Regions from separate parts of the Streptomyces sp. NPDC026062 genome, predicted to be linked through region 2. Evidence: riboswitches for the same ligand, from Rfam matches in the RefSeq annotation. Region 2 holds a riboswitch; the other holds the start of a gene.

The links. A riboswitch is a leader RNA that binds a small molecule or an ion and turns the genes downstream of it on or off. The one in region 2 is predicted to bind cyclic di-AMP.
Region 1: linked by a shared signal. The riboswitch ahead of ACZ4LX_RS00180 (M23 family metallopeptidase) and the one ahead of ACZ4LX_RS14135 (transglycosylase SLT domain-containing protein) in region 2 are both predicted to bind cyclic di-AMP.

Annotation. Positions count from the first base shown of each region.
Region 1 covers NZ_JBVHOQ010000001.1:22,993-37,741, forward strand. The annotation lists gene ACZ4LX_RS00120 (glutamate dehydrogenase) at 1-580, shown strand, start outside; gene ACZ4LX_RS00125 (TetR/AcrR family transcriptional regulator) at 673-1,263, shown strand; gene ACZ4LX_RS00130 (DUF6745 domain-containing protein) at 1,344-2,345, opposite strand; gene ACZ4LX_RS00135 (hypothetical protein) at 2,576-2,902, opposite strand; gene ACZ4LX_RS00140 (hypothetical protein) at 3,204-3,398, opposite strand; gene ACZ4LX_RS00145 (STM4015 family protein) at 3,748-4,701, shown strand; gene ACZ4LX_RS00150 (hypothetical protein) at 4,709-5,023, shown strand; gene ACZ4LX_RS00155 (STM4014 family protein) at 5,004-6,146, shown strand; gene ACZ4LX_RS00160 (STM4013/SEN3800 family hydrolase) at 6,184-6,999, shown strand; gene ACZ4LX_RS00165 (STM4012 family radical SAM protein) at 6,996-8,360, shown strand; gene ACZ4LX_RS00170 (STM4011 family radical SAM protein) at 8,368-9,258, shown strand; gene ACZ4LX_RS00175 (SGNH/GDSL hydrolase family protein) at 9,272-10,114, opposite strand; gene ACZ4LX_RS00180 (M23 family metallopeptidase) at 10,331-11,281, opposite strand; cyclic di-AMP (ydaO/yuaA leader) riboswitch at 11,285-11,439, opposite strand; gene ACZ4LX_RS00185 (tyrosine-protein phosphatase) at 11,941-12,753, shown strand; gene ACZ4LX_RS00190 (DUF6126 family protein) at 12,901-13,077, opposite strand; gene ACZ4LX_RS00195 (helix-turn-helix domain-containing protein) at 13,126-13,734, opposite strand; gene ACZ4LX_RS00200 (aspartate aminotransferase family protein) at 13,822-14,749, opposite strand, start outside.
Region 2 covers NZ_JBVHOQ010000012.1:196,816-211,564, forward strand. The annotation lists gene ACZ4LX_RS14130 (DUF5682 family protein) at 1-2,239, shown strand, start outside; cyclic di-AMP (ydaO/yuaA leader) riboswitch at 2,655-2,840, shown strand; gene ACZ4LX_RS14135 (transglycosylase SLT domain-containing protein) at 2,844-3,722, shown strand; gene ACZ4LX_RS14140 (NAD(P)H-dependent amine dehydrogenase family protein) at 4,007-5,086, shown strand; gene ACZ4LX_RS14145 (carboxymuconolactone decarboxylase family protein) at 5,083-5,562, shown strand; gene ACZ4LX_RS14150 (GMC oxidoreductase) at 5,717-7,360, opposite strand; gene ACZ4LX_RS14155 (antitoxin) at 7,552-7,740, shown strand; gene ACZ4LX_RS14160 (hypothetical protein) at 8,069-8,239, opposite strand; gene ACZ4LX_RS14165 (SpoIIE family protein phosphatase) at 8,373-10,934, shown strand; gene ACZ4LX_RS14170 (geranylgeranyl reductase family protein) at 11,059-12,384, opposite strand; gene ACZ4LX_RS14175 (SpoIIE family protein phosphatase) at 12,989-14,749, shown strand, end outside.

The sequences.
Region 1 (14,749 bases), on a different contig from region 2:
GGCGACCGCCCGGTTCCTGTCCCGGGCGGGTCTGCGGGTGGTCGCTGTCGCCGATGTCAAGGGAACGATCGCGAACCCGGACGGTCTCGACGTCGAGGCGCTCCTCGGTGCCCGCGACGCCTACGGCACGGTGGACCGGGGCGTGCTGCGCGACACCGATGAGGAGCTGCCGGCCGACGCCTGGCTGGCGCAGGACGCCGACGTGCTCGTACCCGCCGCCGTCTCCTACGCCATCGATCTGACGAACCAGTCCCGGATCAGAGCCCGTTGGGTGGTCGAGGCGGCCAACATGCCGGTCCTGCCGGAGGCGGAGGCACTGCTCACCTCGCGCGGGATCACGGTGCTGCCCGATGTGGTCGTCAACTCCGGTACCAACGCCTGGTGGTGGTGGACACTCTTCGGCGACATCGGCGCGGACGCGGATGAGGCCTTCGCGTACATCCGGCGCTCGATGCGCGCCCTCATCGAACTCGTACTGGCCCGCGCCGAGGCGGACGGCCGCACTCCGCGCGCGGCAGCGCACGCCGTCGTCGCCGACCGGCTGCCGGTGATGGCCGACCGCTTCGGCTGGTACCGCTGAACCCGAACCCGCAGCCGGTTCCGGGCCCGCCCCCGGCCCTCTGTGGAGCGGGCATTGGTTAGGCTGACGCCGTGGCAAGAGTGCGGTTGGGTGTGGCGGAGCGGCGCGAGGAGTTGCTGCGCGCTGCGGTCGAGCAGATCGAGGTACGGGGTGTCGCGGCGGTACGGATCGCCGATGTGGCATCCGTGCTCGGCGTGAGCAACGCCCTTGTGCTCTACCACTTCTCGACCAAGGAGAAGCTGGTCGCAGCCGCGTTCGCACACGCCGCGGAGGCCGACCTGGCCCATCTGCGCAAGCTGCTGAGCCGGCGCACCACGGCCGTCCGCCGCCTGCGCGCCGCCGTGCGGTGGTACGCGCCGACGGGCCAGGCCAAGGGCTGGCGGCTGTGGATCGAAGGATGGGCGGCCTCCCTCCGCGACCCGGCACTGCGCAATGTCGCGGGCGATCTCGACCAGCAGTGGAAGGCCGAGCTGGCCGAGGTCATCGAAGAGGGCGCGGCCGCGGGCGAGTTCCGCTGCGACGACCCGATGTCCGTCGCCTGGCGGCTGACCGCGCTGCTGGACGGTCTGGCGGTACAGATGACGTCGTACGCGGGTCCGCTGTCCCGCGCCACGATGCTGGAGTGGGCCGAGGAGGCGCTCGCCCGTGAACTGGGCATCGACCACGGGACCCTGATGGCCTGACGCGCTGCCGGGCCCGGCCGCCCCGTCCGGGTGATCCGCCTCTCCGGCTCCCGTCCGCCGCTTCGCTTCCCCGGGGCGGGTCAGGTCTGACGCACCGGTGCGTAGGCCTCTCCCTGAAGTCCGAAGGTCCACGCGACGCCCTCCTTCGCGGTCCTGGTGCGCGGCGGCACCCGGAGCCAGTACGTGCGATGTGTCCCGTCCGGTTCCGGAGTGGAGTTGACCACCTCCACCATGACCACGTCCTCGTCTCCGTCGAGCGGGATGCGCCAGAGAACACCCGTCTCGTCCCGGTGCACCGGTTCGGCTCCGGACTCGGTGAGATACCGGTCGTACCCGTAGAACTCCAGCATCACGCGGCGCAGCTCCGCGTTGGCCTCGGCACGGATCCGCTCGGGCGTCAGCACGGCCAGCTCGGCGAGGAACTCGGCGGGTACGGGCATGCCGCGCCAGGCGTACAGGGAGAAGCCGTCGCGGTAGGCGAGCGCGGGACCGTCACCGCTGTCGAGCCGTCCCGCCTCGTCCCGGTGCAGGGTCTCGGGACGTTCACTCATCACCACCGTGCGCTCGTACGGCCACCACCAGCCGGCGTTCCTCGCGACGGCCGCGAGTCCGTCGAGCCGGTCGCCCCGGCCGTCGAAGGCGGCGAGCCAGGCCGCGTCGTGCTGCCCGAGGACGGCGTCGAGCAGAACCAGCCGCACATCCGACTCGTCCTCGGGCTTCCCGGCGAGGTCCGCCACGACCCCTGCCCGTATGCGGTCGGCCAGCGCGGACGTGGTCTCCCAGAGCTGGGCACCGGTGGCGGACCACAGCGCGGACCAGCCGGCCGGGCCCAGTTCGTCGTACATCCGGCGCCGTTCCTCCGCCCACGGCCGGGTCCGGACGTCCTCACGGACCGAGCGGCCCGCATCGGTCAGCTTCTCCACCGCCTCGACGGCGGCCCTGGGCGAATCCGCCCAGACGAACTCCGCCGGCTCGGCCAGACCCGCACGCCGGTAGGCGAGCCGCACCCCTTCTTCGGCCGCTGCCCGGTCCGCCGCTCCGGTCGCCGCTGCCACGGCCCGCCATGAGTCCACGTACTGCATCGTCTTCCCCGTCCCCTGATCCTGTGTTCCGTGTTCCGGACGCCCCTGCGTCCGGGAGTGTCCCGCAACTGCCCATGTATGTCTGCCGGTCACCGTGGGTGTGTCCGTCGGTGTGGGAGCGCCCGCCGAGGTGGGTGAACTGCCCCCTGTGTGACTGGCCCGGCCCGCGTGCGCTGCCAGGTGCTCACGCACCGCCGTGCGCCCCTGGCGTTCCCGGAGGTCCTGGTCACTCAGTCCGCGACGATGCGGACCGCCCCCGGTGCGTATTCACGCTGGCGCACCACTCGGAACCACCCCTTCGGCAGCGAGATCACCGCATGTTCCTCGTGCACCACGCGGCCGCCGTCGGGGAGGTGGAGCAGCATCGGGCCGAACACCCCGCCCTCGCGGATGAGTCTTCCCGGCCCCGGGACGGCGTGCGCGTGTCCGGTGACCTCGCCGAGCGCGAGGACCAGCCGGCCGCGCCCGTCGCGCAGTTCGCCCGGCGCCTCCAGGAGATTCGCGGGCACCGCGGACTCCTCCAGCGCCATGATCAGTACGTCACCCTGCCGGTACACAGAGGTCTCCCCTCCGTGGCCGCACCCACTGTGCCGGCCACAGGGAAGACGCTACGGCGGGGGTCTGACAACGCCGCCTGCCCGAGGTCATGGAGGCTGTGGCCCGGGGTCCGTCCACGGCTCCGCCGGGCTGTCCTCCGGTTGTGCTGTCCGGCCGGAACCGGCCGCCTCACCTCAGCCGACGGAGCCCGGGCGTCGTTCACGTCCGGGCGACCGGCGGCAGGGCGTCGTTCACGTCTGACGGCTCGGACTCGACTTCTGTGGCGGCATCCTCGCGTGCTCTCCCGGCGTCCTTGTCAGGTCACGCTCCCGGGTCGTCCCGGGTGCCCCGGTCCGCCGCCTCGCGCAGGGTCGCCCGGATGTGCGCGACGGCTTCCGTCGCCGGGAGATCGGTCAGGCCCTCCGTGAACGGCAGATGCACGGGGCAGAACCACTCGCAGTACTCCGGGTGGCCGGCCCAGTCGTCCGGATACGTGCGCGTGGGCCGGAATCCCACCAGTGTGAAGTCCTCGTACTCAAAGCCTGAACGTTGGTACGGGACACAGCATATGGCGCAGAACGGCGGCTCCATCGGGCGCTCTCACTCTCTGGCGGGTCAACACCTGCGGGTCGCTCACCGTAACCGACCCCGGAAGCCCGCCCGGGCCCGTCCGGGCGCCGGCTCGCCCTGCACGGCGTGCCCCTGCCGGGCGGTCCGCGGATACCCCCGGGCACTGTTCGACCACGCGGGCCGAGCCGGATCCGCTTCTTGTGAACGAGCCGGGGAGCCCGGTCGCCCCGTTGTCAGTGGGACTTGATAAACCTTGCGGACATCAAACCGTCGCCGTCATCAGGAGATCAGGGCCATGTCCGATGTGGACCACCTGCACGAACTGCTCGGCCTTCCGGCCGTCGATTTCCAGTCCGGGACGGACGGCAGCCCCCGGCCGGCCGCCGACGCGGCGGCCTGGCGCGTGTTCGTCGAACCGTACGAGGACGAGGACCACACCTGGGAGCAGGAGTTCGCCGCGTTCCTGGACGAGGTGGACCCGGCCGGTGTCCGTGCGCTGATCATCGGGCAGTGGGGCGAGTCGTACGAGGAGACGTCGTCGTACCCGATCGATCTCGTCATCGCCGCGGCCGAGCGGCTGACGTCACTGGAAGCCGTGTTCGTGGGCGATCTGACGATGGAGGAGGCGGAGATCTCCTGGATCCAGCAGAGTGACGTCACCGCGCTGCTCACCGCCTTTCCCGCGCTGGTGGAGCTCGGGGTGCGCGGTGGTTCCGAGCTCGTCTTCCCCGCCACGAAGCACGAGCGGCTGCGTTCGCTCACCATCGAGACCGGCGGGCTGCCGGTGCAGGTGGTGCGCGGGGTGCTGGACAGCGAACTGCCCGCGCTGGAGCGACTCGACCTGTGGCTGGGTGTCTCCGCCTACGGGGGCGAAACCGATGTCGCCGATCTCGCCCCGCTGCTGTCGGGGACCCGTTTCCCGGCTCTGAGCCATCTCGGTCTGCGCAACAGCGAGGTGGAGAACGAGATCGCGGCGGCCGTCGCCTCCGCCCCGGTCGTGGCGCGGCTGCGCACCCTCGACCTGTCCTGCGGCACCCTCGGCGACGAGGGAGCGGCGGCGCTGCTGGAGGGGCAGCCGCTGACACATCTCGACGTCCTCGATCTGCACCACCATTTCCTCACCGAGCCGATGGAGCGCCGGGTCGCCGAGGCGCTGGAGCCGCACGGCGTGCGGGTGGATCTGTCGGACCGCTGCAAGCCGTGGGGCGACCGCGGGGCGGCGGGCCGGTACGTCACGGTGTCGGAGTGAGTGCGCGGTGACGTACATCGAGCACCCCGGCACCTTCCACGGACTGCCCGTCCTCACCCTGCCGCCGCCCGGTGAGCAGGGCCCGGCTCCGACGGCGCTGCACGAGGCCGGCTCCGCGGCCCGGCGGCCGGACTGCGCCGGGGAAGGGCCGGCGCTCCCGGATCCGACCTCGCCGGACCTGCACCACCACTCCCTCACCGATCCGGTGAGGGGGCGCGTCCGCGAGATGTACGCCCGCGAGGGCGTCCACGTCGGTCTCGACGAGGCGGACCACTGGGATCCCGAGGACGACGAGCCCCGTTATGTCGCGGTCGGCGAGTAGGGCGCCGCGCCTTGCGGTCGTCGGCAATCCCGGCAGCCGCAGGGTCGGCCTCTTCCAGGACGCGGTGCGCGCCGCCGGGCTTCCGGCTGCCCGCTCGGTGTCCTGGCTCGGCGTACTGAGGGGCGAGGCGGACTTCCTGCCCGGCGAGACCGTGCGCGTCGAATCGCCCGGCGAGGACGCCGAGGTCGAGCGGCTGCTGCGCGGGGTGGCCGACCCGACCAGGGTGGAGGGCTCGGCCCTCTGGTACACGCGGTTCGTCTCCGCCGTGCGGGACGTGGCACGGGCGGCCGAGGCTGCGGGCGCGCTCGTGCTCGACGGCCCGGGCGACATCGCGACGCTGTTCGACAAGCGCCTGTGCCACGGGGTCCTGGACGCCGCCGGTGTTCCCGTACCCGCCTCGCCTACATCGGGGCAGGGCGCTCGTCCCGTCCGTGGCTGGGCCGATGTACGCGCGCTGATGACGGAACACCGCCTGCCACGCGTGTTCGTGAAGCCCGCGCACGGATCCTCGGCCTCCGGGGTGATGGCCGTGGAGACGGCCGGTCCGGGGCGGATCCGGGCAGCCACATCGGTCGAGCGCGATCCGGCCGGCCGTCTCCACAACTCGCTCCGGGTCCGCCGCCTCACGACGGAACGGGAGGTGGCGGCGATCGTCGACGCACTCGCGCCCGACGGCCTGCACATCGAACGCTGGCTGCCCAAGGCCTCGCACCGGGGCCGGGCCTCGGATCTGCGGGTCGTGGTGATCGACGGCCGGGCCACCCATGCCGTGGTCCGCACCAGCAGCTCCCCCATGACCAATCTGCATCTCGGCGGTACACGCGGCGATCTGGACGAGGTGCGGGCCGCCATCGAGGCGGCGGGCGGCAACTGGGCCGAGGCGCTGGCCGTGTGCGAGAGGGCGGCCGCCGCCTTCCCGGACATGCTGTGCGTGGGCGTCGATCTGCTGCCCGCCACCGGCTGGCGGCGCTTCGCCGTCGGCGAGGTCAACGCCTTCGGCGATCTGCTGCCGCGGCTGACCGGCCTGCCGGGCAGCGGCGCCGAGGGCCTGGACACCTATGCGGCGCAGATCGCCGCCGTACTGAACCGAGCAAGGAACCACCGTGTCAGCGCAACCCCCTGAATCACACTCCGGCGTCACGGACGCCGCCGGCCCCGACATGAGCGAGGTCGTGGGCAGCCATGATCTGCTGCTCGTCACCCTGGACACTCTGCGGTACGACGTCGCGGCGGAGCTCGCCGCCGCCGGCCGTATCCCGAATCTGGCCCGGCATCTGCCGGGCGGCGTCTGGGAGAAGCGGCATGCTCCGGGGAGCTTCACCTACGCCTCGCACCAGGCGATCTTCGCCGGGTTCCTGCCCACACCGGCCTCCCCCGGACCGCATCCCCGGCTGTTCGCCGCGCGGTTCGCCGGCAGTGAGACCACGGCGGAGCGCACCTTCGTCTTCGATACCCCCGATCTGGTCTCCGGCCTGGCCGGGGCCGGATACCGCACGGTGTGCATCGGCGGGGTGGGTTTCTTCAACCGGCAGGCACCGCTCGGCTCGGTGCTGCCCGGACTGTTCCAGGAGGCGTACTGGGAGTCCGGGTTCGGGGTGGCCTCACCCACCTCGTTCGAGGAGCAGGTGGCCCGCGCCGAGCAGGTCGTCGGGGAACTCCCCTCCGGTCAAAGGCTGTTCCTCTTCGTCAATGTGTCGGCCTTGCACCAGCCGAACTGGTTCCACCGGCGCGGTGCGACCCGCGACGCGGGAGACAGCCGTGCCACCCACGCGGCAGCGCTGGAGTACGTGGACGCGCACATCGGCCGCCTCTTCGCAGCCGTGAGCAGCCGCGGACGGGCGTTCGCCATCGTCTGCTCCGACCACGGCACGGCGTACGGCGACGACGGCTACACCGGTCACCGGCTCGGTCACGAGTCCGTCTGGACCGTTCCGTACGCGCACTTCTTCCTGGAACCGGGAGCCACCGCACGATGACCAGTCGGCACACCACTCGCCCGTACCAGAGCTACGTCTACGCCTACCCGCACAAGACCGCGTACAGCAGGCTCTCCGAACACCCCGGCGGGCGGCCCTCGCTGAGTGACCTGTGGGCGGGCGAGAGCAAGGACGCGCTCTCGCTCTACCTCCACATACCCTTCTGCGAGGTCCGCTGCGGCTTCTGCAACCTCTTCACCCGGATCGGCGCGCCCGACGAGCTCACCACCCGCTATCTGGACGCGCTGGACCGGCAGGCGACTGCTGTACGGGATGCCCTGGGCGACGCGGAACCGGTGCGCTTCGCCGCCGCCGCGTTCGGCGGCGGGACGCCCACCTTCCTGACGGCCGGCGAGCTGGAGCGCCTGTGCGACATCGCGGAGAAGCGCATGGGCGCCGACCTGCGGTCCGTACCGCTGTCCGTCGAGACGTCACCGTCGACCGCGACGGCCGACCGGCTGGCCGTCCTCGCCGACCGGGGCACGACGAGGATCAGCATCGGTGTGCAGAGCTTCGTCGAGGCCGAGGCCCGTGCGGCGGTCCGTCCGCAGCGGCGTGCCGATGTCGAGGCGGCCCTGGGTCTGATCAGGGAGAGCCGCATCCCGGTCCTCAACATCGACCTGATCTACGGCATCGACGGCCAGACCGAGCAGAGCTGGCGTACCTCCTTGGACGCGGCACTGCGGTGGCAGCCGGAGGAGCTGTATCTCTATCCGCTCTACGTCCGGCCGCTGACCGGCCTGGGCAGGCTCGGGGGCGCTGACGAGGCTGCCGCGGACGCCGCCTGGGACGAGCAGCGACTGCGGCTGTACCGGGCCGGCCGCGACCATCTGCTCGCCCTCGGCTACGAGCAGGTGTCGATGCGGATGTTCCGCCGCGCCGACGCGCCGCGCACCGAGGGCCCCGACGACTACGCCTGCCAGACCGACGGCATGATCGGCCTGGGCTGCGGTGCCCGTTCCTACACGTCGCGGCTGCACTACTCCTTCGACTACGCGGTGGAGACGCGCGAGATACGGGCGATCATCGACGGTTACACGGCGGCCGAGGACTTCTCGCGCGCCGAGGTGGGCCGGTTCACCGACGGCGACGAGGCACGCCGCCGCCATCTTCTGCAGTCCGTCCTCCAGGCCGAGGGACTGCGCGTGTCCGAGTACCGCGAACGCTTCGGTACGGAACCCGGCCAGGACTTCCCCGGCGAGCTCGCCCGGTTCGACGGGCGGGGCTGGCTCGACCGCGACGCGGCTGCCGACGGCCTGCTGCGGCTGACACCCGAGGGACTCGCCCACTCGGACGCCCTGGGCCCCGAGCTCTTCTCCCCCGCCGTACGGGCCGCGATGGCCGCGTACGAGCTGAAGTGAGCCCCGCATGGATCTGACGATTCTCTACCGGGGTCCGCTCGCGTCGTGCGACTACGACTGCCCGTACTGTCCGTTCGCCAAGCGGCGCGACAGCCGGGAACAGCTGCGGGCGGACCGGGCCGCGCTGGAGCGCTTCACCGCGTGGGCGGCGGCGCGGACGGACGACCGGATCTCGGTGCTGTTCACCCCGTGGGGCGAGGGCCTGGTGCGCTCCTGGTACCGCCGGGCGCTGGTCGAGCTGTCACGGCTGCCGCACATCCGCAGGGTGGCGATCCAGACGAACCTCAGCGGCCGTACGCAGTGGCTGGCCGCCGCCGGCACCGCGGGCCGCGAGAAGATCGCGCTCTGGTGCACGTACCACCCGGGCCAGACACCGTACGAGCGGTTTCTCGGCCGGTGCGCGGAGCTGGCCTCGCTGGGGATCCGCCACAGCGTGGGAGTGGTCGGGCTCGACACCCATCTCGACGAGGCGCGGCGGCTGCGGGCCGCCCTTCCCGAGGAGGTCTACCTCTGGGTCAACGCCGCCGAGGGACACACCTACACGGACGAGGAGGCGGACCGGTGGACTGCGATCGACCCGCTGTTCCCGTACAGCCGCCATCCGCACCGCTCGGCCGGCCTGCCCTGCCGGACCGGTGAGTCGGTGATCTCGGTGGACGGGGACGGCACGGTGCGACGCTGTCACTTCGTCCGTGCCGAGCTCGGCAATCTCTACGACGGCAGCTACCGCGCGGCGCTCGGGCCCCGGGCCTGTCCGCTCGCCGTCTGCGACTGCCACATCGGTTATGTGCACCTGGAGACACTGCCGCTGTACGACGTCTTCGCCGGCGGGGTGCTGGAGCGCATACCGGCGGATCCGCTGTCCCCCGCCGCCCCGGCAGGATCCTTGGGCGGCTGAGGACAGCGGATGGTCAGAGCGGCAGCAGGTCGGGGCGTTTGGCCTCGACGTGGTCGCCCGAGGACTCACCGCGCAACCGCCTGCCGATCCACGGCACCAGGTACTCGCGTGCCCAGTGGATGTCGTCGCGCCGCACTTCGAGCGTTCCGCGCTGTGCCTGCGGCGGCCACGGCTGGTCCGGGTCCGCGGGCACGTCGAGGCCGAGGACCTGGGCGGCGCGCAGCGCGACCCGGGTGTGTCCCTCGGGCGAGAGGTGCAGCCGGTCGTCGTCCCAGGCCCGCCGGTCCTGCACCGAGCGCAGGGACCAGAGGTCGAGCACCGGGCAGTCGTAGCGGTCGGCGATGGACCGCACATGAGCGGTGTAGGTGGCGATCTTGCCGCGCAGATGGCGCAGCACGGGAACGTCACGGGTGTCGAAGCCGGTGGTGACCATGACGGTGCCGACCGACCGGGTCAGGTCGGCGACCGCGCGCTCGAAGCGCTCGGCCACGTCGTCCGGGTCGGTGCCCGGCCGGATGATGTCGTTGCCGCCTGCGCAGAAGCTCACCAGGTCGGGGGCGAGTTCCCTGGCGCGCGGCACCTGTTCCTCGACGATCTGGTCGAGGAGTCGTCCTCGTACGGCGAGATTGGCGTACCGGAAATTCCCGTGCGCGGCTCCTGCGGTGTCCGCCGCGTCGGTGTCCGGGAGCTGGTCCGCGAGGAGTACCGCGAACCGGTCGGCCCAGCCGACGAAGGTTCCGTCCGGGCCGGGGTCACCGACTCCCTCGGTGAAACTGTCGCCAATCGCCGCGTACGACTCGATGGCGTCCTGTCGGTTGATGACGCCCTGCTGGATGTTGTTCGAATCGTCTGCCACAAGGGCATATCCTGCCTCGCCGAATGTGACCTACGCGACCGTAATATGGGGTTGACGGGTGGTGAGATAGACCACCTGGTCAGTTTTTGGTAAAGGGGGAATAAGTACGCCCCCCGGTGGGGCGTGCGCACGCAAAAGCGGAGGGACGGTGCGCCGCCGCGCACCGTCCCTCCATGTGTTGCTCAGGCCCGGATCACCGGACCGGTGTTGTCCGGATCAGACGTTGATCCCGTGCGACGCCAGGTAGGCGATGGGGTCGATGTCCGAGCCGTACGCCGGGCCCGTGCGGACCTCGAAGTGGAGGTGCGGGCCGGTGGCGTTGCCCGTGGAGCCGGACAGGCCGACCTGCTGACCCGCGGTCACGGTCTGACCCGCCGAGACGGAGAGCGAGGACATGTGGCCGTACTGCGAGTAGTGGCCGTCGGCGTGCTTGATGACGACCTCGTTGCCGTACGCGCCGCCCCAGCCCGCGGTGACGACGGTGCCGGAGGTGATCGCCTTCACGCTCGTACCGGCGGAGACGGGGAAGTCGATGCCGGTGTGGCTGCCGCTGGACCAGCTGGCGCCGGAGGCGCGGTAGGCGGTGGTGTGGTTGCCCGGGACCGGGTGGACGTAGCCCGAGTCGTTGCTCCGGGCGGCCGGGGCGGAGGTCTCCTCGGACGACGAGGCGTCGGAGGAGGACGAGGGGGTGGAGTCGGAGACCGTGGAGGCCTTCGTCTCGGACTTGGCCGGAGCCTCGGGCGCGGCCTTCGACGGGGTGGTGGTGCCCGTGGAGGTGGTCGAGGAGTGACCCCAGGCCTTGCCGCCGAGGGTCAGCTTCATGCCGGGGAAGATCAGGCTCGGGTTGTCGCCGACGACCTTGCGGTTGTCCTGGTACAGCTTCTCCCAGCCGCCCTTGAGCTTGTGCTGGGCGGCGATCTTCGACAGGTAGTCGCCGGAGACCACGGAGTAGGTCGTGGTGCCGGCCTGCTTCTTCGCGACCGGGTTGGCCGGGGTGGCGTGCGTGGCGGCCGACTGCGCGGCTGCGGGAGCGGCCTGCTCCGCGGCGTTGGCACCGGTGGCGCCGAGTAGCGGAAGCGCGATGACGGCTCCGCCGGCACTCGCGACGACGACGCCACGGGCGATGGTGCTGGACTTGGGACGGCGGTGCTTACCCGATATGGGCATGAAGGTTTTCCTCTCCGGCGCCTGCGAGGTGAGCTGTCGGGTTCGGACTGGAGATGTCCGGTCGCGGCTGGCGCGACTTCACCCCGAGCCGGCCGGATTCCCGGTCGGCGGCTTACCTGGTTCCCCCGCTCCTGCCACGCGGTGAGTGAGTGCGAATTCCGGGCGGCGGCAGGATTAGGCGGTCCGTCCGGATGGCAGTGAACGTAAGCGAGCCGGGACGGCGGAAACAAGCCACCGGCTCCACCACCGATTCCGCTTCGGGAAATCGGCGAAGAATTCCGGTCACACTCCGTGGATTATGGATCTTGGCTTTCCGCGCGGTTCCCGGAATACCCCAACGCGCCACCGCCACACACCGTCACGGATATGATCCCGCTCACGAGAGAGCGACCATCTCCCGTACAAGCGGGGCAAGTTTGACGAAAAACCCCAATTCGGACATGTCATGCCCATCGCCCCACCCCTTCGCACCAGCAGCGGGGACCGGGAGCTTCGGACCGGGCCCACGAGCCCCTGCCGCCGAGCCGAAATCCAGGGCCTGCACCAGAGCCTGAAATGCGGCCTCACCCAAGAGGATTATCCGAGGAATCGATGTCGTATCGTCACGAGCGTGGACCCGCCGGCGACACGCGTCGGCGACCGAGCCTCCAGGAGTGACCGTGACGCAGCAGCTGCCGCAGACCCCGTCGACGGAGCCCGAACTGGCGGGTGTCCGCAATTTCCGTGACGTGGGCGGGCTGCCCACCTCGGACGGCCGCCGGGTGCGGTACGGACGGCTCTACCGCAGCGGTCACCTGGCACACGCCACGGCCGAGGACGCCACGTTCCTCGCCGGTCTCGGGCTGCACACCGTGTTCGACTTCCGCAACGCAGCCGACCACAAGCTGGACGGCCTGGACGTGGAACTTCCCGGCGTCCGCAATGTGAGCATCCCGCTCACCGACCCGGCGGACGGCGCGGAATTCTGGCGAATGGTGCGCGACGGCAACACGGACGAGCTGCGGTCGATCCTGGCCGACGGCAAGGGATCCCACCGCATGATCGCTTCCTACCGGCAGATCATCCTGGAGCGCACGGCCGAGCACAGCCGGGTGCTGCACGCCCTGGCCGAGGACAGCGTGCCCGCCCTGATGCACTGCGCCGCGGGCAAGGACCGCGCGGGTCTCTCGATCGCGGTGTCCCTGCTGGCCGTCGGCGTCGAGCGCGAAGCAATCGAGTCCGACTACCTCAAGTCCAACGACGCGCACCGCCGCTACAAGGTCCACCGCAGCGACGCCTCCCCCGCCGGAATGTCGCCCGAGGTGATGGAGCTGCTCAATCCGCTCTTCGGCGCCCACCCCGACTACCTCGCCGCGGCCTTCGCGACCATCGACGAGACCTGGGGCAGCACCGACCGCTACCTGGCGGACGGTCTCGGGGTAACCCCGGAGACCCGCGAGCGGCTGCGCGAGCGCCTGCTCGACGAGGTCTGACCGACGGGCGGCGCCCACGGCTTCCACTGGTGCACCGCCGCAGCGAACCGGGCGGCGCGCCGCCCCGGCAACCGACACTGCGGCACCGCCCCTTACCGCTGATACACCGCCAGGGCCAAGGGCTGTGGCGGTGCACCGCCACAGCCGCTACTGGTTGTGCATCCCCACGGCGAACAGCAGATAGAGGAAGCCCGCGATGATGTGCCCGGCCACCAGATAGGCGAAGAGCCTGATGACGAGCCCGCGAGGCATCTTCTTCTCCTGCGGGTCATAGTTCTTGGGGCGGCCCGGGCCGAGCGGGTCGTAGTTCTCGGAATCGGACATGACAGGTCCTCTCTGGCGACCGGCGGGGCCGGTGGCGGGGACGGCGTCTCAGCGACGGTGGATCCCGCTGCCGAGACACAGCTCGGCGGCGGGGCTCTGGAGCAGGGTGTGGACGAAGAGCAGCTCCGCGCCGTCACGGTCGAGGGCCGCGATCCGGTGCGGGGTGAGCGAGTCGAAGTGCGCGCTGTCCCCGGGTGCGAGGTCGTGGACCGTCTCGCCGAGGGTCACCCTCAGATGGCCGGCCAGGACATGGAGCCACTCCTCGCCGGGATGAACCCGCACCAGATCACCCTGGGCGCCGTGCGGGACCCGGACACGCAGGGCCTGCATCGCCCGGCCGGGGCCGCCGGCCTGCTGGTACATCCAGCCGTCGGCCTCGGCCCCTTCGAACCTGCGGCCACGGACGATCGCGTCACGTTCCGGGGGGATCTCACCGAGCAGCTCGGAGACCGTCGTACCGTAGATCCTGGCAAGTCCGAGCAGCATGGGAAGCGAGGGCTGGCGGCGGCCCGTTTCGAGCCGGGACAGATGGGCGGGCGAGAGCCCGGCCCGCTGAGCAGCGGTCTCCAGGGTGAGACCACGGCCGCGGCGCAGTTCGCGCAGGCGTGGCGCGACTCCGGGCAGCTCGTCGGCCACCCCTCCCTCTGGAGGATTCATATCTCCATTTGGCCAGGAACTTTCCTCGGAGGCAAATTTCTTGCCTCCGAGGCAAACGCTGGGCGGCCGCCCTCGGTCCGCCGCTGATCAGCGGTTAGCGACGGCCTGCTTCACCAGGGTCCGCCCGAAGTCCCACATCAGTCCACCGCCACCGTGCGCGTCGTCCATCACAGCCGTGAACGCGCCCACGAAGCGGTCCACGTCCGCTTCGTCGATCACCAGGGGCGGGATCAGTTTGATCACTTCCAGGTGGTCGCCGGAGACCTGAGTCAGGATCCGGTGCTTCTGCAGCAGCGGTACGACCACCATCTGCGCGAAGAGCCCCTTGCGGGCGGCCTGAAGCATGGTCCAGCGGCTGCGCAGCTTCAGCGAGGACGGCCGGCCGAACTCGATACCGATCATCAGCCCGCGCCCGCGCACCTCGTGCAGCAGCTCGTACTGCCCGAGGAGCGCGGCCAGCCGTTCGCGCAGCAGATCACCGGTGCGGCGCGCGTTCGCCACCGTCTCCTCGCTCTCCATGACCGCGAGGACCGCGAGTCCGGCCGTCATCGCCTGGGCGTTGGAGCCGAAGCTCGCGGAGTGGACGAGGACGCGGTCCATCGAGGAATAGACGCGCTTGAAGATCCAGTCCTTGCCGAGCGTCGCTCCGACGGGCACATAGCCGCCGGAGAGCGCCTTGGCCACGCAGACCAGATCGGGTTCCACCCCCTCCTCGTGCTGGTAGGCGTAGAAGTCCCCGGTCCTGCCCAGGCCGGTCTGCACCTCGTCCGCGATGAGCAGGGCCTTGTGCTTGTGCAGCAGCTCCTGGGCCTCGCGCAGGAAGCCGGGCGGCGACGCGTGCACCCCCTTGCCCTGGATGGGTTCGACGACGAGTCCGGCCACGTCGCCGTGCTTGAGCTCACGGCGCAGGGCGTCGAGGTCGCCGAGTTCGATGGCGGTGTCGGGCAACAGCGGGGCGAAGCCGTCCCGGAAGCCGGCCTCGCCGTTGACCGAGAGCGAGCCGGTGGTGAGCCCG
Region 2 (14,749 bases):
CGACGCGGTCGGTGTGGGCATCGGTGACCTGCGGCCCCGCTTCGCCGAGCTGGAGGAGCACCTGCTGCGGCACGGCAAGGTGCGGCACTGGTCGGAGTGGTGGCACCAGTACGTGGAACTGCCGCTGGGTGAGGGCGACCACGACACCTACCGCCAGGTCATGCTTCTGATCGGCAGCCTCTTCCGCCACCTCGCTCCGGGCGACCCGCACCGGGTACGCGTGGACGAGGACCGCGAACGCCACATGTGGACGCGGATCCGCACCCACCTGGCCGCGAGCGGCACCGACCCCGCCGACGGTCTCTACGTCTGCGGTGCCTTCCACGCGGCCAGCCGCGTAGCGGAGTTCGGCGTCCACGGCAGCGACACCTTCGAGATCGCCCCGCGCACCGCCACCAAGTGGCAGCACGGACTGATCCCGTCCAGCCACGCGGCGATCGAGGCACAGTTCGGTCTGGTCGCCGGCTCGGTTTCGATCGCCGCGACTCTCTGGGCGAAGAACCTGCGGCGCACCCGCGTGGAGCCGTTCCGTCTGACCGGGCAGGCGGGCGGGAAGAAGCCGAGGGCCAGGAAGACCGTGCCCGCGCCGGTTTCGGGACCGGCGGCCGACCCCTCCGACAAGCTGTCCGGCTTCCTCCGGAAGCCGCCCGTCCTCGACCGGCTCGACGAGGCCGAACTGCTCGGCTGGTGCGTCGAGATCGTGCGCGCCGCCCGCCGCAACGGCTATCTCGCCTCCACCGCCGACGCCATCGCGGTGTTCGAGACGTCGATCCTGCTGGCCGGCATGCGCGACCGGGCCAGGCCGACGCCGTACGACTTCCAGGACGCGGCCGTCACCTGCATCGAGAAGGACACCGTGCCGGGGCGGCGCGATGTGCGCCGTCTGGTGGAGATCATGATGGGGGGCGACCGGGTCGGCCAGGTCGGCTACGACTCCCTCCCGCCGCTGGCCCGCGATGTGCACGACCGGCTCGCGTCTCTGGATCTCCGACTGGAGCAGCGCGGTGTGCGCAGGGCGCTCCTGGACATCGCCGCCCGGCCGGAGCTGGAGCGGTGTTCCGACGTCCTGTGGATACTGCGCCGGCTGATGCCACCGGGCGCCGCGAGGCCGATCATGGGCGAGCGGAGTCTGGGGGAGCGGTCGATCCAGGAGTCGTGGGACCTGGCGCTGGGCACCCACCAGCGGGCCCTCATCGAGCTCGGTTACGAGGGCGTCAGCATCGAACAGGTCCTGGAGCAGCGGCTGCGCCGCTCGGCCTACGCTCCGCAGGCCACCGCTGCGAGCGTGCTGGAAGCCGTCGAGGACGCGACGCTGTACCTGCGCAGCAGCCGCCTGGCCGACGAGCTGGGCACCCGCGCGCTGGAGGTGCTGGGAGCCGAACGCAACGTCGACGGGGCACCGGAGGTACTGCGCCGGGTGCGGCGGCTGCTGGCCTACTACCGCACCAGTGAGCCGGTCCTGCCGCCCTGGATCGAGTCCTTCGTCAAGGCCGGGTACGCGCACTACTGCACCCTGCTGCCCATGTCGTTCACCGACGACGACGCCACGGTCCGCCACGTCGCGGCGATGCTCGGCTTCCTCTTCAGCATGGAGAACCTGGCCCTGTCGCTCGGCTGTGACCGCGCCCAGCTCCAGCTGGCCCTGGCCCAGTCGCACCCCCAGGAGCCGTCGAGGACCGCGCTCCTGTGGGCGGCGCAGGTGCGGCTCGGGCAGCTCTCCCGTGCGGAGCTGCGGTCGCGGTGTGACGAACTGCTGGACAACCCCCTCGTGGTGCCCGCGTACCCGCGCTACCTCAGCGGCCTGGTCCACGCGCTGGAACCCGTACCGGGGCTCACGGACTTCGTGGTGGAGGCGGTGTCGCAGGCGTTCGGACGGTTGCCTGACCCGGTGCTCCTGCCCTGGCTGCCGACTCTGGTCACCACCTTGCGCGCGGGCGGTGCCGACCTGGCCCCCCTGCTCATCCGCGAGGCCGGACGGACCTTTCCGGGCCGTCTCGGGGCGCTCGACACATGGATACCGCCGTGGCGGGTGCAGCCGGAGGCGCCGGCGGCCGGCCGCCGGGAGGCCGCCCGCGGCTGCACGCTGCTCGCCGCGCACCCCGGGACCTGCGACGCGGTGGCGGCGCTGCTGGGCTGGGAAGGGACGTGGGAGGGCCCCGATTCCGGTGGGTCGGGCGTGGCCCTGGCGGACAGGTACCCGGACACCGCGGTGGCGCTGGAGGCGCTGCTGGCCGGCTGAGGTCAGGGGAGCGGCCTACGGATTCAGTAGGGGCCCGGCCCACCGCGTCACGCGGTGGGCCGGGCCCCTACGGGGTGCTGAGGCGCCGGCCTGCGCCGCACGGGCCGCGAGCCCCCAGCTGTCCTGTTTGTGCGACATGCCGGGAAGGTGTGACAGGTTCGCGAAAGCGGCTTGCCTGTGGCTCATGATCCCCGAAGGCGTGGCAAATCGCCCTTTTCGGTCACAGTGGTCGGCATCACGTTTTCGCCCCCCGACGCGGATCCGCGGACCTCGGTTCCCTGTCGCGCCAAGAAAGTTGCCCCGCCCCGGTGTGACCGGCGTCGCACATTTCCTTTTATTGATCTTGCGAATCAATTGTGATCACCAATTCCGGGCTTGTTTCGCCCTGCCTTTCTCGCTTACGGTCACCGTCAATCCGGATGGAACGCCGAATCCTGCCGCCGTCCGGTAACCCGACCACTTCACGTGCGGCAGGAGCGGGGGACCCAGGTTTGCCGCCGTTCCGGAATCCGGAACGGCTAGGGGTGAAGTCGCCATGTGCGGCCGGACATCTCCAGTCCGAACCCGACAGCTCACCTCGCAGGCGGCGGAGAGGAAAAGCGCCATGCCCTTCAAGGGTCAGCACAGCCGTTTCAAGTCCACCACCCTGACCCGCGGTTTCATCGCCGTGAGCGCGGGCGGAGCCGTTCTGGCGCTCCCCCTGATCGCTGCCGGGTCGGCTTCCGCCGCACCCGCCCAGGCGGTCGTCGCGAAAAAGGCCGCAGCCTCGACTTCCGTGTCGGTCAGGGAAATTGCCGCACAGGGGGCCAAGTCCTCCAGCTATTCCGTGGTCTCCGGTGATTCCCTTTCCAAGATCGCCCGGGGGTATTCCCTCAGCGGCGGGTGGGAGCGGCTGTACCAGGACAACCGGAGCGTGGTGGGCGACAACCCCGACCTCATTCACCCGGGCCTGAAGCTGACCATCGGCGCCAAGTCCTCGACTGCCGCCCCCAAGGCTGCGGCCAAGAGCGAATTCAAGGCGGACAACTCCTCCGCCGAGGCCTCGCAGCAGTCGGCCGACCGCGCCGAGAGCACCGACCGCGCCGACCGTTCGGAGCGGACGGCGGAGCCCGTCGCCATGGAGACCGTTGCGAGCGCCTCCACGCAGGCCGCGACGACGTACACCAACGACCTCGACGGCTGGATCAAGGAGTCGCTCGCCGTCATGGCCGAGAACGGTATCCCCGGCAGCTACGACGGCATCTACCGCAACGTCATCCGCGAGTCCTCGGGCAACCCGCAGATCGTCAACAACTGGGACTCGAACGCCGCCGCCGGCACCCCGTCCAAGGGTCTCCTCCAGGTCATCCAGCCCACGTTCGACGCCTACCACGTGCCCGGCACCTCGCTGGACATCCTGGACCCGGTCGCCAACATCACCGCAGCGTGCAACTACGCCGCAGCCACGTACGGCTCGATCGACAACGTCTTCGGGGCCTACTGAGCCACCCGAGGTCCCTCTCCCGCGCGGAGCGGTGACCAGGTGAAAGGGGCAGGAGGGAGCTGAAACGCTCCCTCCTGCCCCTTTTCCACGTGATCCGGCTCATGGGCCGTGACGTACGGATACCGCGCACCGCTCCCCGCGGGCGCCGGGCCGGACCCCGTACGGCCTCCGCCACAGCCCGGTCAGGCCGGCCGGTGAGTGGCGCCGGGCCCGGCCCGGCCCGCTCCGAACCCGGTGCGCGATGGCACTATGAACCTTTCATCCCGCGCGCTACCCTCCGCCGCATGATTTCCACGGTGGTCTGGGGTACCGGCAATGTCGGCCGCGCGGCCATCCGCGCCGTAGAGGCCCATCCGGCCCTGAAACTCGCGCACGTCATCGTCCACGACCCCGCCAAGGCAGGCCGGGACGCGGGCCGCCTGGCCGGCCTGGACCGCGATCTGGGCGTCGCCGCGACCGGCGACATCGACGCGGTACTGGCCACCGGCCCCCGAGCCGTCGTGTACGCGGCCTCCGGTGACATCCGCCCCGACGAGGCCCTGGCCGACATCACCAGGGCGGTGGCCGGCGGCGCGGTCGTCGTCACGCCGGCCCTCTACGCCCTCTACGACCAGCGCGGTGCCCCGCCCGAACTCCGCGAACCCCTGCTCGCCGCCGTCGCCGGCGGCGGCGGCTCGCTCTTCGTCTCCGGAGTCGATCCCGGCTGGGGCAACGACGTGCTGCCCCTGCTCATCAGCGGACTCGGCAGCACGGTCGACGCGATCCGCTGCCAGGAGATCTTCGACTACTCCACCTACGATCAGCCGGCCGCGGTCCGCGACCTGATCGGCATGGGACATCCCATGGAGTACGAGCCGCTCATGCTCGCGGCCTCCATCCCGACCATGGTGTGGGGCGGCCAGATACGGCTGATGGCCCGGGCCCTGGGCGTGGAACTCGACGACATCCGCGAGACCATGGCCAGGCGGCCCCTCGAAGCGACCGTCACCACCCGGACGATGGGCGAGTTCGGGGCCGGTACCCAGGGCGCGGTCCGCTTCGAGGTGCAGGGCATCGTCGAGGGTGAACCCCGCATCGTCATCGAGCACATCACCCGCATCCATCCGTCCTGCGCTCCGGACTGGCCGTCGCCGCCCGACGGGGCCGGTGCCCACCGCGTGATCATCGAGGGACGCCCGCGTATCGAGGTCACCGTCGAGGCCACCGACGAGGACGAGAACCGGTCGGCGGGCGGCAACGCCACCGCGGTCGGCCGGCTGGTGAACGCCGTCGACTGGCTGGTGGAAGCGGAACCCGGACTCTACGACGCGCTCGACGTCCCCCTGCGTCCCGCAGCCGGCCGACTCGGAAGGAAGCAGCCATGATCATCGACATCCCCGAGGGCCAGGAGCCGATCGGCTACGTATGGGGCGACATGGTTCCCGGTATCGGCATGGCCGCCGCGAACTTCTCCCTGTCGGTGTACCAGCACACGACGCTGGGGCTTCGGGAGTTCGAGGCGGCCAGGCTGCGCGTCGCGCAGATCAACGGCTGTCTCTTCTGTCTGGACTGGCGCACCGAACGCGACGGTCAGAAGGTCGAGGAGGAGTTCGCCGGTGCGGTGAGCGACTGGCGCGACACCGATGCCTTCGACGACCGGACCCGGCTGGCGGCCGAGTACGCCGAGCGGTACGCCCTGGATCACCACGGCCTGGATGACGCCTTCTGGGCCCGGATGACCGCGCACTACAGCCAGCACGAGATCGTCGAACTCAGTATGAGCATCGGCTCCTGGCTCGCGTTCGGCAGGCTCAACCATGTGCTGGGTCTCGATGCCGTGTGCGTGCTGCCGGGGCACTGAATCCGCCTGCCTGCCTGCCTGCCTGCCTGCGTGCCTGCCTGCCGGACGAACGGACCGGGTCGTGGCGCGTATCCAGCAGGAGGCCCGACCACTGCCTCCTACTGGACGGTTCGCCCCATGGCACCGCCGTCACGGGCCGGTCGAGGGCCCGCTGTCACAGGTCGGTGGCGATGATCTTCTCGATGTTCCGTTCGGCGAGCGCGGTGATGGTGACGAACGGATTGACGCTGGTGTTGCCGGGGATCAGTGCGCCGTCGATGACGTACAGGCCCGTATAGCCGTGCAGGCGACCGTAGTTGTCGGTGGCCCTGTTCAGGACCGCGCCGCCGAGCGGGTGGTAGGTGAGGTGGTCGCCCCAGATCTTGTAGACGCCGAAGAGGTCGGTCCGGTAGATCGTCCCCTCCTTGGCGTTGATCTTGTCGAAGATTGTCTTCGCCATGTCGATGGAGGGCTGTTTCCAGGCGGTCTGCCAGTTCAGATCGACCTTGCCCGTGGCGGCGTTCCAGGAGAACTGGGCACGGTTCGGATTCTTCGTGATCGACAGATAGAACGAGGCGAACGTCTCGATCCCGGTCGGCAGCGGTGCGACCTCGGCGAACGCACCCCCGGCGGCCCAGTTGTCGATGCCTCCGCAGGGGATGCTGGACTGGACCGCGCCGGTCGCGTCCCACACGTGATTGGCGCGGCCGCACATGACGTTGCCGTTGTCGCCCCAGCCCCTGCCGATCTCGTCGTTCAGAGCGGACAGCGCGCCCGTGGCCTTCAGCCGGGTCAGCAGCTTGCTCGTGCCGACGCTGCCGGCGGCGAAGAACACCTTGTCCGCGGTGACCGTCTTGGTGGTCGCCACGCTTCCGTCGGTGCGGAGTTCGTCGATGACGACGGTGTAGCCGCCACCCGTGGCCGGTGCGACCGAAGTCACCTGGTGCAGAGGCGAGATGGTGACTTTTCCGGTCGCCCGGGCCTCGGCGAGGTAGGTCTTCTGCAGGGACTTCTTGCCGTAGTTGTTGCCGTAGAGGATCTCCCCGTCCAGCGCCGACTTGGGTACGGTGCCGGCCGCCTCCTGCTCCATGTAGTCCCAGTCGTACACGTCCGGCACGAACACGAACGGGAAGCCGGAGCGCTGGGCGTGCTTGCGGCCGACCCGGGCGTACTGATAGCAGTCCACGCTGTCGAACCATGCCGGATCGACGGTGGCGACCCCGAGCCCGGAGTTGGCGCGTGGGTAGTACGTCGCGTACATCTCGTCGGCGTTCACCGAGGGGAGGATCGCACCGAAGTTCTCGCGCCTGGGCGTCACCGCCATTCCGCCGTTGACCAGCGACCCGCCGCCGACACCCCGCCCCTGGTAGACGGTGATGCCGCTGAAGTCCTCGGCATCCAGGATGCCGGTGTAGCGGGGGATGGCCCGGTCGATGGGGAAGCCGAGGAAGTTGCTGAGGGGCTGCTTGGACTTGGTGCGCAACCAGTACGAACGGCCGTCCGGACTTGTCGTGTTGGCGAAGATCTTCCCGTCCGCCCCGGGGGTGTCCCAGGCCATTCCCATCTCGGCCATGTGGACGGGGATTCCCGCACGGGCGAGCCGCAGGGCGGCGACGGAACCCCCGTACCCGGTGCCGATCACCAGGACCGGGATGTGGTCCCCACTGCCGAGGGTGGCGGTTGCCCCGGTGGTACGTGCCTGGGCCGAGGCGGCGTTCCCCGAGAGTGCCGCTGCTCCCAGTATGGAACCTGTTCCAGTGATGAATCTGCGTCGCGAGACACCGCTCGATCCCTTGTGGGGTAAGCTCGAAGCCGTCATGTGACGTTCCTCACTTTCGATCGAATGGGAACGAGTTCTACTGGCGTCCGCGCGAGAAGTCACTACATACCTGTGGGTAATTTCCGGGCCCCGAACGGCTGTGGCCGGTGGCGGGCCGTCACGTCCCGGGGTGCGACGGCGGGGTATCGCGTGGATGCTGGGAGGGTCAGCGCTCCGTCAGGAGGAAAGTCATGAGCATGCTCGACAAGATCAAGGGCCTGATCAAGGGCCATCCTGACCAGGCCCGCCAGGGAGTCGAGAAGGGTGGCGACTTCATCGACAAGAAGACGGGCGGCAAGCACAGCGGTCACGTCGATTCCGCCCAGCAGAAGCTCAATGACCAGATCGGCGAACGCCGCCCGCCCACCGGCGAGCAGTAGAGCGCCGGAACCCTCCAACAGGCCTCCGCCCGTTCGGGCGGAGGCCTGGGGTTCGTTGTGCCCGGGGTCTGTTGGACAAGCCCACTTCCGGGGGTCTGTTGGACAAGCCCGCTTCCGGCGGCGCGGGCGACGCCGGGCCGCAGCGGCGCCGATCTCAAATCGACGGCAACGCCGGGGCGGCGTCCGAGGGTAGGGCTGCGGTGTGAGGGTGGGTTCAGGGCGCGGGACGGCCACGGCGCGGCGGCAACGTCATGGCCCGGTTGGGGCCCGGTCGCTGCCGCTCCGCCGTTGCCGTCCCGCGGATCGCGCAAGTGCGTTCACTCTGGGGTCAGTTGTGGCCGAACTTCCGTTCGCGCTTGTGGGAGACCTGCTCGGAGATCGCCTTCACCGCGTCGGGTTCGGGGTTCGAGTCCGTCTGTGTCTTGGTCTCGGTGGCCGCGGCGTGCTCATGACCCCCGGTTCGGGCACCGCGATTGTGCCGGCTCTGCTTCTTGCCCATGATCTGCCTCCTCGCGGATGTCGGATGATGGGTCGCCTCCAGGCTCACACAGAAGAGCGAAGGGTGCATTTCGGCCACCGGCACCTCGCTCTCTGAAGTGCGCGGCACAGCGGCCGAGGAGCATGCTGGCTGTGTGACCTGGTACGGCGCTGCCCGGCGTATCCCGCTCAACGCGAGCGGCGGTCTTTCCGGGGGACGGGACAACGGCCGGGCGCCGGACGAACTGTCTCTGGTGCTCGCCCAGGCTGTCGTGAACGCGATCGAATCCGCCGGCGGACAGGCGGGCGGCGTCTACCTGACCTCCCTCACCCCGGGGCTCCTGCGGCTGGCCGTGCTCGCGGGGCTGCCGGGATCGCTGTTCCGTCCCTGGTGGCGGATGCACGTGAACCGCCCGTTCCCGGTCGCCGAAGCCTTCCGCTCGGGCCACGCCGTGCACCTCGCCGACGCGGAGGAGGCGATGCGCCGCTTCCCGCAGCTCATGGCAGGCCTGCCCTTCCCCTTCGGCTCCCTCTATGTCCCGGTCATCAGCGGGGACAGACCGGTCGGGGTCCTGGTCGTCATGCGCCCGGCGACGCCCGGGAAGCCGGTGAGCACAGCCGACCGGCGCAGACTCCGGAGCGTCGCCGAAGGACTCGGCTCCGCGCTGGCCGGACTGGAGTCCGCGGGGACGAAGCCGGAGTGGAACGAGGAGCCGCTTCCCGTTCAGCTTCCGGCAGGCAGTTCGCCACCCGTACGGATCGGCCGCTTCGACTGGGACCTCGCAAGTGGCGCCGTCGACGCGGACGACGAGCTGTGCGCCATCCTGGGCACCCGGCCGGAGGAGTTCCCCGGAACCGTCGGAGCGCTGGCGGCACGGCTGGCTCCGGAGGACGTCCACGGGCTGTGGGCACTGGGGCGCCAGGCCGTGGGCTCGGGCGGGGCGGTCGTCCGCAGGATGCGGTTGCGCGGACCAGACGGACGCTCGCACCTGCTGGAGATCTCCGGCCGCACGGAGAATGCCGCGGACCCCGGCACCACCACCCGTCTGACGGGGTTCCTGGTGGACCTCGGGATCGGCCCGGTCGTCGCGGAGGCCGCCGACCGGCTGCCGCGCTGCATCTTCTCCCTCGACCGCTTCGCCCGTATCACCTACGTCAACCACCTGGCCGAGGAGATCCTCGGGCACACCCGGTCCGAGCTGGTCGGACGGGTGCTCTGGGAGGCCCTGCCGTGGTTCGCGAACCCCGCCTACGAGGACCACTACCGTGCCGCCATGCTCTCCGACGCCCCGGTCCACTTCCTTGCCAGGCGCACCCCTCCTCCCTGGCTCTCGGTCTCCCTGTACCCCGGTCGCGACGGCCTCTCCGCCGTACTCACCCCCACCGAGGAGCCGGTCTACGCGCCGGGTTCCGTCGTCTCACCCGGGCTGGGCCTCGGCTCCCCGGCCGACCGCTCCGCCGCGCTCTACCGGCCGGTCGCCCTGGCCATCGCCCTCACCGAGGCGGTCACCGCCAGGCAGGTCTCCGCAGTGGTCACCGAGGAACTGCTCCCCGCCTTCGGAGGACGCCAGCTCGCGATCTACCTGCTGAAGGAGCGACACCTCTACCTGGAGTGGGAGACCGGCTTCCCCCACGGCTTCCTCGACCGGTTCGACGGCGTCGCCCTCGACGCCCGCATCCCCGGCGTCGAGACACTGACCACCGGCCGTCCCATCTTCTTCGAATCCATGCAGCGACTGGCCGCCGCATACCCCGGCATTCCCATGGAGACGGACGTCGGCGCACGCGCCTTCCTGCCCCTGATCGCGTCCGGACGGCACGTGGGCTCCTGCATCCTCGGCTTCGACCAGCCGCGCGGCTTCAGCCCCGAGGAGCGTACGGTCCTGACCGCCCTCGCCGGCCTGATCGCGCAGGCACTGGAACGGGCCCAGCGCTACGACACCGAGGCGGCCCTGGCCCGTGGACTCCAGGACGTCCTGCTTCCCCACGGGCTGCCCGTCGTCATGGACGGCGTCGACACCGCCGGCCGCTATCTCGCCGGTACCCAGGGAATGGACGTCGGCGGCGACTGGTACGACGTGATCGAGACCGGCGGGAAGCTCGCCCTGGTCATCGGGGACGTGCAGGGGCACGGAGTCACGGCGGCCGCGACCATGGGCCAGCTGCGCAGCGCGGTGCGGGCCTTCGCGCTCAGCGGGCACGATCCGCAGGAGGTGATGAGCGGCACCAACCGGCTCCTCATCGATCTCGACCCCGGGCTGTTCGCCAGCTGCTGCTACATCGTCATGGACCCGGCCAACGGCAGCACGCAGGCCGTCCGGGCCGGTCACCCGCAGCCCGTGGTGCGCCGGCCCGACGGCACGGCCGAGGTCATGGACCTGCCGGGCGGCATCGTCCTCGGGATCGACGCCGAAGCGTCCTACCCGGTCGCCGATCTGCACCTCGCCCCCGGCGAGATGCTCGCGCTGTACACCGACGGCATGGTCGAGGAGTCGGGGACGGACATCGACGTGGGCGTCGAGCGGCTGCGCAGTACGATCGCCGATTTCGGACCGGCTTCCCTGGCCGAAACCGCCGACCATGTGATCGGCCGTGCCAGGCAGGCGGCGGACCGTCCCGACGACATCGCCCTGCTTCTCGCCGCCCGGTGGCCCCGGGCGTTCTCCCCACCGCCTCCTGACCCGCCACAGGTGGCACCGGGCGCACCGGCCGGGTGACCCGGTGCCACAGGCGCACCACCCCCGGTGACCCGGCCGCACGGCATCGACGAACCGCGCACGGACCTGGTCCCGCGCGCGTCCGTGCAGGCACCGGTCCCCTCCGGTGCCGTTGGGCGGTCGCTCAGCGCCGGTGCGCGTTCGGGGCGGGGACGAGACGCACCGCGGTGTTCAGGACGTGGTCGATCACATCGCGCGAGGGCTTGTCCGTGAGGTTGGTGAGCAGCCGGGCCAGGGTGTTGAGGAGGAACGGGGAGCCCAGCACATAACGGTTGAGTACGGGCTGGAAGCCCGAACGGCTGAATACCAGGTCCGCGGCCGTGTTGCCGAGCCGGTAGTAGCTGCCCCAGCGGCGGTTCATCTCGACCGGGTAGTGATGGAGAGCCCTCTCCCGCCTCGGCCCCGTGGGCAGGGCCAGTGCCAGCGCGGCCGCCTCGGCCGCGACCTCGCCCGCTTCCAGGGCCTGACCGATGCCCTCACCGTTCCAGGGGCTGATCATGCCGCCCGAGTCTCCCACCAGCAGGAGCCCCCTGGTGTACAGCGGATGGCGGTTGAAGCCCAGCGGCAGCGCCGCGCTGCGGACCGGACCCTCGGCGTTCTCCTCGCGCAGCCCCCACGCCTCGGGCGTCCGGGCCAGCCACCGGTCGAGGGCGGCCCGCAGGTCGGCCTTGCCGTGGCGGCGGTGGGGGATCGCGCCGAGGCCCACGTTGACGCGGCCGTCACCCATCGGGAAGATCCAGCCGTACCCCGGCAGATAGCGGTCGCTCCGGGGATACCGGAGATCGGCCCAGAGCTCCAGGAACTCCTCCCGGGAACGCTCGGGGCTCCGGTAGTAGCGGCGGGCCGCCGTGGCGATCTGCCGCTTGGTGTCCCGCTCCAGCCCCATCGCGAGGGCGAGCCGCGCCGAAGCGCCGTCCGCGGCGATGACGAGCGGCGCGCGGTGCACGACCGCCTCTCCCGCAACGGATTCCGCCGTGACCCCGGTGATGCGGCCGGCCCGGTCGGTCACGGGTTCCGTCACCTTCACGCCGGTACGAAGCCGGGCCCCTGCCGCTACCGCGTGGTTGGCCAGGATGTCGTCGAAGTCGTGGCGGCTCCGCGTGAGGCCGAAGTCCGGATAGCCGCCCAGTGCGGGCCAGTCGATCTGAACCTGCCGGCTCCCCGTCACCCAGCGCATCCCACGCGAGCGCGTCCAGCCCGGCGCCTTGATGTCGACGCCCATCCGGATCAGCTGGTGCACCGCGCGCGGGGTCAGGCCGTCACCGCACACCTTCTCGCGGGGAAACACGGATTTCTCCAGCAGCAGCACGTCGACGCCCGCCCTGGCGAGGTGGAAGGCGGCGGACGAGCCGGCCGGGCCCGCCCCCACCACGATCACCTGAGCCTCCTCGGACAGGCCGGGGGCGGAGCTTTCGTCCGGGGCGGACCGGTCTGCGTGCGCTTCCCGCATGGGAACCCTTTCCTGGTACGGCCGGCGACCGCCCGCGGACGGTGACCCTGTACACCGACATCCTGCCGGTTCACCCCACTCCGCGGAGGGTGATCAACACCCCGGGACCCGAAGGCAGTCGGAACCTCTCCGGAACGCGCCTCGGGGCCGCACGGAGTGCGGCCCCGAGGGGAACGGATGAGCGGAGCGCGAGAGTCAGTACGGCAGCGGGCGTCCGGACGGAGTGCGCAGATCGAGCGGCGGCGGCCGGGACGGAAGTGAGGGGCGTCGGACGATCCTGATGCGGCCCACTGGTACCACCTCCTGTCGGTAATCCGTCATATGCCCGCACCGTGCGCCGTTCACACGTCCGGCGGTCATGAACGCGCCCAGTCCCGGACGGGCGGCCACGGCGAATCGTGTTAAACCTGAAGATGTGGGTGGTACAGGTCGATTCCGGACGCGATTTCACCACTCCGCCCGGCAGCCGCATCGGCAGGCTGAAAGACCCCCGGGCGGTGGCGAGCGTGCGACCTCCGGCCGGGACCCCGGGCGGTCCTCACGCGGCGCTCGGCTGCGCTCCCTTCTGAGCGTCCACTCGGTGGCCGGCCAGGTGTTCGTCCTCATGCTGGGCATCGTGACGCTGCTCGTCGTGGTGGCCGTCGTCGCCCTGCTGGTGCAGGGCAGACGGGACAGCATGCACGAGGCGAGGACCCAGTCGCTGAGCGTCGCGGAGACCTTCGCCCACGCGCCCGGAGTAGCGGCCGCCCTGGACAGCCGGGATCCCACAGCCGTCCTGCAGCCCCGGGCCGAGGAGGTCCGGCGCAGCGCGGGCGTGGAGTACGTCGTCGTGGCCGGGACCAACGGCATCCGGTACACCCACCCCGACATCGCACTGATCGGGAAACACATTCTGGGCCCGTACAAAGAGGTGCTGGAGGGCGAGACCATCACGCGCACCGTCAACGCCAGCCGGGGACTCGCGGTCAACTCGGTGGTGCCCGTGGAACGGCGCGACGGCACGGCCGCCGGGGTGGTGTCGGTCGGCATCAAGGTCGAGACGGTGAACAAGCTCGCCTACCCGAGCATCCCGCTCGCCCTCGGCTCCGCAGTGGCCGCACTCGCCCTCACAGCGGGTGGCGCGGGTCTGGTGAGCCGCCGCCTGAGCCGGCAGACGCACGGCCTCGGGCCGGCCGAGATGACCCGGATGTACGAACACCACGACGCGGTGCTGCACGCGGTCCGTGAAGGCGTCCTCATCATCGGCGCCGACAGCCGGCTGGCCCTCGCCAACGACGAGGCCCGCCGGCTCCTGGAGCTGCCCCCCGGCGCCGAGGGCCGCGAGATGACGGAGCTGGGACTGGACCCCCGCACCGCGCAGCTGCTGGCCTCCGGGCACATCGCCACGGACGAGGTGCGACCCGCCGGGAAGCGGCTGCTTGCCGTCAACCTCCGCCCCACCGGTGAACGCGGCGGTCCGCCCGGCATGGTCGCCACCCTTCGGGACACCACGGAACTGCAGGCTGTCACGGGCCGGGCGGAGACCGTGCGTGAGCGGCTGCTGCTCCTGTACCGGGCGGGGGCCCGCATCGGCACGACCCTCGACGTCACCACGACCGCGCAGGAGCTGGCAGAGGTGGCCGTGCCGGAGTTCGCCGACTGCGTGACCGTCGACCTCGCCGACTCCGTGCTGCGCGGGGAGGAACCGGAGACACCGGCCGGAGACGTGATGGACATGCGCCGCACCGCCGTGGGCGGCGTCGGCCCGGGGCATCCGCTCTACCCGCTGGGCCGCGTGGTCGGCTTCGTGCCCACCAGCGCCGAAGGCCTCGGCAGCAGCGGCGGCCACACCTGGGTGGTGCCCGACCTGACCACGTCCCAGCAGTGGCGCCGGGCCGACCCCGAGCAGGCCGCGCGGATCCTCGCGTACGGATTCCACTCGCTGCTCTCCGTGCCCCTGCACGCGCGCGGGGTCATTCTCGGCATGGCGAACTTCTGGCGCGCGCAGAACGAAGCCCCCTTCGACTCCGAGGACCTGTCCTTCGCCGAGGAACTGGTGGCCCGGGCGGCGGTCAGTGTCGACAACGCCCGGCGCTACACCCGCGAGCACGAGATGGCGGTGACCCTGCAACGCAGCCTGCTTCCGAGCGGCCTTCCCGAGCAGAACGCCCTCGACGTCGCCTACCGCTATCTGCCGGCCCAGGCAGGGGTGGGCGGGGACTGGTTCGACGTGATCCCGTTGTCCGGCGCCCGGGTCGCGCTCGTCGTCGGGGATGTGGTCGGGCACGGTCTGCACGCCGCGGCCACCATGGGCCGGCTGCGTACCACGGTGCACAACTTCTCCACACTGGACCTGCCGCCGGACGAACTCCTCGGCCATCTCGAC